One region of the Paenibacillus sp. PK1-4R genome, then DNA from elsewhere that is predicted to be linked to it. Evidence: riboswitches for the same ligand, from Rfam matches in the RefSeq annotation. Region 1 holds a riboswitch; the other holds the start of a gene.

Evidence for each region. A riboswitch is a leader RNA that binds a small molecule or an ion and turns the genes downstream of it on or off. The one in region 1 is predicted to bind FMN.
Region 2: it holds a riboswitch for FMN, as region 1 does, so the genes downstream of both, ribD (bifunctional diaminohydroxyphosphoribosylaminopyrimidine deaminase/5-amino-6-(5-phosphoribosylamino)uracil reductase RibD) here and QNO02_RS17320 (DMT family transporter) in region 1, are expected to answer to the same signal.

The regions. Positions count from the first base shown of each region.
Region 1 is NZ_CP126535.1:4,007,835-4,012,271, forward strand. It holds gene QNO02_RS17305 (amidohydrolase family protein) at 1-669, opposite strand, end outside; gene QNO02_RS17310 (CGNR zinc finger domain-containing protein) at 790-1,341, opposite strand; gene QNO02_RS17315 (DinB family protein) at 1,485-1,985, shown strand; FMN riboswitch at 2,070-2,223, shown strand; gene QNO02_RS17320 (DMT family transporter) at 2,368-3,348, shown strand; gene QNO02_RS17325 (amidase) at 3,676-4,437, shown strand, end outside.
Region 2 is NZ_CP126535.1:4,442,172-4,446,608, reverse strand. It holds gene QNO02_RS19245 (peptidylprolyl isomerase) at 144-575, shown strand; gene QNO02_RS19240 (hypothetical protein) at 683-1,996, shown strand; FMN riboswitch at 2,165-2,331, shown strand; gene ribD (bifunctional diaminohydroxyphosphoribosylaminopyrimidine deaminase/5-amino-6-(5-phosphoribosylamino)uracil reductase RibD) at 2,655-3,758, shown strand; gene ribE (riboflavin synthase) at 3,820-4,437, shown strand, end outside.

The DNA of each region.
Region 1 (4,437 bases):
GGCATGCATGGAACAGATTGCATCCAGTTCTTGTGCTAGTTCGATCTCTTTCACGGTTGTATCCCAATGACTGAATTCTGGGCCACGAATGGCAAGCCCATAAGTAAGTAATTGATCCCGTGATGAAAAATAACGTTCTTTGACTCTTCTCACATCATTATTCGAATACGTGAGTTGACTATCCCGATTCCAGTAGTCCGTCTCACCAGGGACTCCATGAGCAAATACCGCCCGAATGCCAGCATCCTGAAGTCCACGAATCAGTTCATCCGTATGGTCAGGGGAATACGGCATGCTCCAATCCATTACTGTCGTCACTCCTGCGTTAAGCGCTTCCAAGGAACCGAGCAGGTTGGCAATATAACTATCTTGTGGACGGAGCTTGCTTCCCATCGCACCATAATAGAGATTTTGCAAATAAACTGGCAAGGACCAGTTGGTCCCCGCTGTTTTGACCAGTGATTCCCACACATGCCGATGCGTGTCCACCAGCCCAGGAATAATAATCATGGATGAAGCATCAATGATCTCTGCATCCGGAATATCCAGGTCGGGCTGGATCGCCATGATCAGTGAATCCTGAATCAGAACGTCCGCCCTCTTATACTGTCCAATTCGAGCATCCATCGACAACACACAGCCATTTTTCAACAGATAACTTGTCCGCACAAGACACATCTCCCATCTGATTTGCTTTGAAAGACGATCATATCCTGCTTACGAATCCGTACTGCTTCTGACTATTTTTTCGCTAGTATATATACATTATATAGTTATTGTTAGTATTTATCAATTTTGGGATTTGCGTTTCGCCCGAAATCTTCTGACCTTCATCAGATTTCCACACATCTTATCATCACAGTACTTCTGTGTTCTGCTTCGGGTATCATCATAGAACATCCAGCGACAATCCGAATTATCACAGATCCGAATCCTGCCTCCTTCTCCCTCTACCAAAGTCAAAACAAAGTCAGCAGCTACCTCAGCCATAACCTGATGCCAACCCGTTTCTATAGCTACCAGTTGGAGTTTCAGTTCCTGATCAATTGTAGTCAATGTTCTTCTCACATGCCCTGCTTCCATAACGCCATTCAACCATTGTTTTTCTATATCCGTTAATGATGCTCCAGAAGACAAGCGGGCTCCAAGAGCCAACAATTCATTCCTGAAGTTTCTCATCGACAACTCATCTTCTGGAGATGCAGGGACAGAAGCATTAAGTTGCCATCGTTCCAGAAAGTCTTGCTGCCAGCTCGCCTTCCCGAGTCTGTCCTCCGATCGATCTCCCCCACGCCAGTCATGATAATCGCTGTTTACAAAATCGGTCCATAACCTGTCCATATATACCTCCGTTTGATGTAACCATCTAATTAAACAAAGAAGGTTACAACTCATCTTTGATGTGTTATATTAAGTGTAACCTCATTAATCAGTTTTAGCTAGTTACATCACAAATCACAATTATACGCAAGGAGGAAAAGGCAATGACAAAAACAACAGCACTAGATGTGTTACTTATTCAAAAGGATGATACTTGGGATCAATGTAATTGGATTGTACCTTTGTCGAAATCCTTGGAGGGTCTTACAGCAGAACAAGCAGCCTGGATTCCACCCTCAGGGGGATTAAGCATCTGGCAGTTGGTTAACCATATGTATTATTACAACCATCGCTTATTATGTCGCATGCAAGGTAAGGAGCCTACCCTTCCTGCTGTAGACTCCAATGAATACACATTTGGGAATTCCGGAGATGCAACGGACGCAGCTGGATGGAATACACTGCTACAGGGTACAACTCGATTAGCCCAGCAGTTGCGAGATCAATTGGCTGCACTACAAGAGTCAGATCTTGATGCCGCATATATGGACTCCGAAGAGAAATGGGCACACGAACTAGCTCGCTGGGTACTCCATGATGCGTATCACGCAGGTCAGATCGTGCTCCTTCGCAGACAGCAAGGAAGCTGGAAAATCGTTTTCTAAAAAAAATGCTTGAACTGCTAGCGCTTACAGGAATAAGATGAACTTATTAATGTTACAGCTTGTTCAACACACTATATAATTGAATAGGATCTTCGGGGTAGGGTGCAATTCCCAACCGGCGGTGATGTTCTTCGGAACCAGCCCGCGACTCGCTATTAGTTCTTAACGAAGGACATCTAGCGACTGACTTGGTGTGAATCCAAGGCCGACGGTACAGTCCGGATGAGAGAAGATCAACACATTGACATGCCGTTCTCGGGAAGGCCTCTTTCCTGACGCATGTCTTTGGATGAGCCCCCGTTTATTTGGTATATACCAAAACGGGGGCTTTTGTCGATTTTGCCAACTGAAGATTCCGTGTTCTGACGAAGGAGTCCTGAATATGGAAAAGACATCAGCAGCATCACCTGTTTACCGCAAGGAACGAAGTAATACTGGATTCTGGCTTGTAGTTCTCGGCGCCGCCTTATGGGGTGTCGACCCACTCTTCCGCATTATTTTGCTAAACACGATGACATCCACGCAGATTGTACTGGTGGAACACATCATCGTCAGTCTTATTGCCATACCCGTGCTGTGGAAATTTCGGGCTGATCTGAAAAACCTACGCGCTCGCCACTGGATTGCCGTGATTTTTATTTCATGGGGAGGATCAGCACTCGCAACGGTATTGTTCACCATGGCACTAACACATAACGATCCGAATACGGTGCTTTTATTGCAAAAAATGCAACCACTCTTCGCTATCGTTCTGGCTAAACTGTTACTGAAAGAAACGTTGCCTCGTCGCTTCGGTGGATTGTTCTTCATTGCATTAGCAGGAACCTACCTGCTTACATTTGGCTTCACATTGCCATTAGGTAACTGGGACAACTGGATTCATGCTGGAAGCTTGTTATCCCTTGGGGCTGCTGCCTTATGGGGAGGTTCAACCGTTATGGGCCGATTGATGCTGGGACAGGCGCGTTATGAAACGGTCACCTCCCTTCGCTTTGTCGTTGCTCTCCCGCTCCTGATTTTTATGACGTGGAACGAAGGTGCGGCATGGACATTTCCGTCCGGAACGGGTGAACAGACTGCTGTCATCCTCAATATTCTCGGTCAGGCATTGTTACCAGGTTTGCTAAGTCTTTTGTTGTATTACAAAGGTCTGTCGTCAACCAAAGCATCTGTTGCAACACTCGCGGAACTTAGCTTCCCGATGGCGGGTGTGTTGGTGAACTGGATTGCTTTCCGTACACTGATTACATGGGAGCAGCTGCTTGGTTTTATCCTGATCTGGGTGGCCCTCTTCGCCATTTCCAGACAGCAGGAAAGATCATCAACTGCGGCCGATGCTGCACCGAAGCTGCGTACAGATTAAGTAGATATATCTGAGGTTCACATATAAACAAATAGTCAAATATAAAATAAAACCATTGCACATCAAATTAGATGAGCAGTGGTTTTTTATTTCCATTACTCAATTTACTCGATATTACTCGATCATTTTCTCAATTAGCACTATGAGCTATTCCCCTGTGCTTTATTTCTATATCACAAATGCAAATGCTCCTCTATTCTCTCCTTTCATACCGAATATCAAAATCATCGCGCTAAGTCTCTTCTATGTTTTGTCTTTTATCCAATCCGGTGGTACGATGACATATGGAATAAACAGATGAATTATATTCAGAGAGGAACGATCATGATGTCTTCATTCTCATATACCTCCTACGACGCCGTAGGTTTGGCTGAACTGATCCGATCCCGGGAAGTATCCCCGGTTGAAATGCTGGAAGCGGCGTTTGCACGCCTTGAAGAAGTGAATCCGCAACTTAATGCGGTAATTCGTACATATGAAAATCGGGCACGGGAGGAGGCTGGCTTGGTTCGCCCTGGAGAACAACCTTTTGCCGGTGTGCCCCTGCTCCTGAAAGATATTTCGCAATCCTTGGAAGGTGAATTTCTGACTTCAGGCTCACGTTTGTTCAGCGAGCATCGTGCATTACGCAATTCCAATTTTGTCACTCGACTCCGTGATGCAGGCTTTATCTTCATAGGACATACCAATACGCCTGAATTTGGCTTGAAAAATATCACAGAGCCCCGCCTCCATGGTCCAACTCGCAATCCATGGAATATCAATCACTCCCCAGGTGGTTCAAGCGGTGGAGCTGCCGCGGCTGTAGCTTCGGGTATTGTTCCTCTCGCTGGAGCCAGTGACGGAGGTGGTTCGATTCGTATCCCGGCTTCCTTTAGCGGATTGTTTGGATTGAAGCCAACACGCGGGCGCACACCTGTAGGACCGGGAGTTGGTCGTCAATGGCAAGGCGCATCGATTGATTTTGCCCTCTCTCGCTCGGTTCGGGACAGTGCTGCATTGCTTGATACGTTACAAGTCATTCAGCCCGAAGCTGCGTTCCATGCTCCACTCTTTCCAGGCAGTTACTTGGCAGATATGAGCTATCCA
Region 2 (4,437 bases), 430 kb from region 1:
ACTAAATTATGAAAAAAAGTTTCCGTTTTTTTTGCGATCCAGTCATTTTCGGTGTACACTAAGAAAAGTGCTGTAATGCTTGACCCAGGGTCATGCGTTCTGGCACCATTAACGATGGTCAATACGAAAGGAGTCATTTACATATGGCGAAACAAGCGAAAATTAAATTGGCAAACGGCGGAGAAGTTCTGATCGATCTGTTCGATCAAGAAGCTCCAAACACAGTAGCAAACTTTGAGAAACTGGCTAACTCCGGTTTCTACAATGGTCTTACATTCCACCGCGTTATCCCGGGCTTTGTAGCTCAAGGCGGATGCCCTAACGGTAGCGGTGCAGGTGGCCCAGGTTACACAATCAATTGTGAAATTAACCCGAACAAACATGAGCGCGGAACACTTGCTATGGCACATGCTGGCCGTAACACAGGTGGAAGCCAGTTCTACATCTGCTACCAACCGCAACCACATCTGGATGGACAACATACTGTATTTGGTAAAGTAACTAAAGGTATGGAGTTCGTGGACGCTTTAGAAGGTAAAGACAAAATGGAAACTGTTGAAGTTGTAGAAGCTTAATACCTTCACCTTAACTGGATCCAAACATGAAGTGCTTCTTTTATAGAAGCACTTTTTTTGTTTTTTTACATACTTGAAATCGATGATTAGAAAGGATGAATAAAACCTTGGATACGGTTACTCAGCTAAGCTTGTTAAAACAAATTTATAGTGAGCGCACGTTGTGGGATGAAGAACTGCAGGCATCGCGCCATGTCGTTCCGGATAGTCTATCCGTAAAGGATCGAGAAGCGCTTGAGGCAGCGGGGCATGAACCGAATCGATTTGTACGTTCCCAACATGATGAAACGATTACTGAGCTGAAAAAAGTTGCGAATCAATGGACGCTGAATGATGCAGCGCAGGCTTTTGTATCCTCTTTGTGGTCAGCACCCATGATCTGGCGCTCGTTGCTTACGGGCAAGCTTATTGCGAGCAGTATGCCAAGTCATGGACATACGCCATATCCATCTTCAAACACTTGTAAGATTTGCGGATTAAGTGTAGATCAAGCAACCGACACGACGCTGCAATGGTATTGGCGCATGACCAATGGAACCCCGTTGGACGGTGATCCTTTTGGATATGTGCTGGCACTTCGAGAGTTGGCGGCAGCGCAGGAGCTTCCAATACCCAATGATTACGACCGTTGGACATTCCGTGCGGTGTTAACGGTGCTGCGCGAATTACCTCCCAAAACACGCTACAGCAAGGCAGCAGTAGCGCTCAAGAAGGAACGTCTTTTGCCTACACAGAAGGAATATGCCTACCGTGATTTGCTTGAGACGTTAGCTTTGATTGGCATATTGGATACGCCGGAACATCCTGGAATGATCACGGAATTCACCACTTACATGCAACGTGACGCACGCCCCAATGTTCGGGTTGAGGTACAGGCGCCTCTGGCGTGGTGGGACTCATCTGTAGGAATCAATGAGAACAACCTGAACAAGATATTTCATGATTTTGATCTGAATAATATATCTCTTGCGGATAAGCCTGATGAGAGTCCAGCTGTAAAGGACACGATCTTAGGAGCATTGGAGAAGAAGAGAAGTGTTCGCGGAAAAGTACCAAAGGCATCTCCTGATGCAGGTACCGGGGAGGTACAGTCTGGAGATGTGTATGCTGTTCGGGTCCGGGAAGGTGTATGGGTGACAGTATACTGTCATGAAGTCAGAGACAAGCGTGTCATCGTTGAATATTTGGATGGTGTCTTTCCAGAGATGCCGGGAAAAGCAGATTTGCATGGAACGTTTCGACCGAGAGCGAATGGACGCTGGAAATGCTCGGCTATTGCGATTGATTCCACAAGTTGGGTCAGAAGGGTGGCAAGAGAGTTCCCGCTGCCAACTTCGCCCCTGCAAGAACCTGATCGCACTCCATTCCATAATGCCAAAGAATTAAAGCATATGGCGAGCTGGTGTTTTCCTGATATGTAGAATGCTGCGATGGATGTGAAATGTGCCTCCAAACAAAAACCGTACCTCCTTGAGAGGAAGCGGTTTTTTGTTGTTTCTTAGCTTATTAAAAGTTAGTATGTGACAAAAAGGAACAAAAAACAATTGATTTTTTGGCATTAAAGTGCTAACATCCAAGTAATAACGAAAGCAATCCTTCAGGGCAGGGTGCAATTCCCTACCGGCGGTGATGCAGGAAGTGTAAGGACACATGTCCAGCACTTGATGCAAAGTCCGTGACCTGTCTGCCAGTGGCAGATGGCTGATCTGGTGTAATTCCAGAACCGACAGTATAGTCTGGATGGGAGAAGGAGAGGTGCAGACCTAACAGGTTTGCATTCAGCAGGAGTATTGCTGTACAGTCACGATTTGTCATGTCTTGCACTGTGCAGGGAAGATCCGGTTACGCCGGACAGTTCCATACATATGCCACACGATAAAAGCTCTTTACCTGTAATTGATGTTCATTAAGGTATGTGTCTATTTTCACTTGCCCGAAATGAAGTTTTGGGCAAAGTGTTGGCGTGCTGTATCCATTTCACTCCTGCTGGTGACATTTGTCTCTCATCATCCCCATCGAACTGATTGTTCGACGGGGATTTTTTAATAAAAAAGACTTTAAACCGCGGGGTGAACGGATTTGGAAATGATCAATGATGAATTTTATATGGCACTGGCATTGGATATGGCGGAACGAGCACAAGGACAGACGGGGATTAATCCGGTCGTTGGATGTGTAGTTGTGAAAGAAGGTCGTATTGTAGGTCTGGGGAGCCATCTGAAACGTGGAACCGGTCATGCGGAGGTGCATGCTCTTAACATGGCAGGCAGCGATGCAGAAGGAAGTACGGTATACGTTACACTTGAGCCCTGTAGTCATTATGGCAAGACGCCACCTTGTAGTGAACGCCTGATTCATGAAAAGGTAAAACGTGTTGTCGTATGTTGTGAAGATCCAAATCCGCAAGTATCCGGCAGAGGCATCAGCATGCTTCGTCAACAAGGCATTGAAGTTGAAGTTGGCGTACTGCGTGAGCGTGGAAGACGCATGAATGAAAAATTCATTAAATTTATAACAACGGGTCTACCTTTTGTGACACTGAAAACGGCTACTACTTTGGATGGCAAAATTGCTACTCGCAGCGGAGACAGCAAGTGGATCTCCAACGAGCCCGCTCGTGAGATTGTGCATGCCCTTCGTCATCGTCACCAGGGAATTATGGTTGGCGTCGACACAGTGATTGCCGATAATCCGGAACTTACAACCCGTTTACAAGTGGAAGGCATTAGTCCGGTGCGCATTGTGGTGGATTCCAAGTTGCGTCTTCCCGTAGGTGCCAAAATGGTTAAGGATGGTCTTGCTCCAACATGGGTTCTGACCACAGACGAAGCCAGTCCTGAAGCTGCTGAACGTTTGGAAGCTTATGGTGTTGAGATTATACGCTGTGGTCCTGGACCACGTGTGGATCTGTTAAGCGGACTTAGCAAGTTGGGTGAGCGTGAGATTGGTTCGATTTTGCTTGAAGGTGGGGGCACTCTGAATGGAGCCATGCTGGAGGCACGGTTGGTCGATCGACTGCTCATGTTTATCGCACCGAAGATTGTAGGCGGTTATGATACACCTGGAAGCTTCCGCTTCGAAGGTGTGGAACGTATGAATCAGGCGATTCAATTGAATCAGTTGGAGATCGAAAAAGTTGGAGATAATATCAGCATTGGCGGTATTCCGGTGTGGCCTGAATAAATAAATGAATTTTAAAGAAACAAGTTAGACTCTTTATAAATTAAAGAAGGGAGGCGGCAGCATGTTTACCGGTTTGGTGGAAGAAGTCGGTCAGATCCGGCGTATTGGTCGGAAAGGCGAAGCGATGGTCCTGAATATCGGAGCTTCCGCCATCATGGACGATCTGAAAATTGGTGATAGTGTAGCAGTGAACGGCGTGTGCTTAACTGCGACAACGCTCGAAGGTGGAGGTTTTACCGCCGATGTAATGCCTGAAACCTATCGCCATACCAATCTCAGTCAGCTGCAATCTGGCAGTAAAGTTAATCTGGAGCGGGCCATGCAATCCGGCGGTCGTTTTGGCGGACATATCGTTCAGGGCCATGTCGATGGTACCGGAGTGATTGGCAGTATAACACGTGATCAGAATGCAATTGTGTTTGAGATCAAACCTGATGATCACCAGTTGTTCAAATATCTGATTCCCAAAGGATCGGTTACACTGGATGGCATTAGCTTGACCGTTGTCCATACGTCGGATACCGCATTCACGGTTTCCATAATCCCGCATACCATTGGTGAAACTGTACTAAATGTGAAAAAGACAGGGGATACCATTAATATCGAATGCGATATTTTGGGCAAATATGTGGATCATCTGCTCCAGTATGGGAGAGGACATCGGGAGACGGGTGCTGGC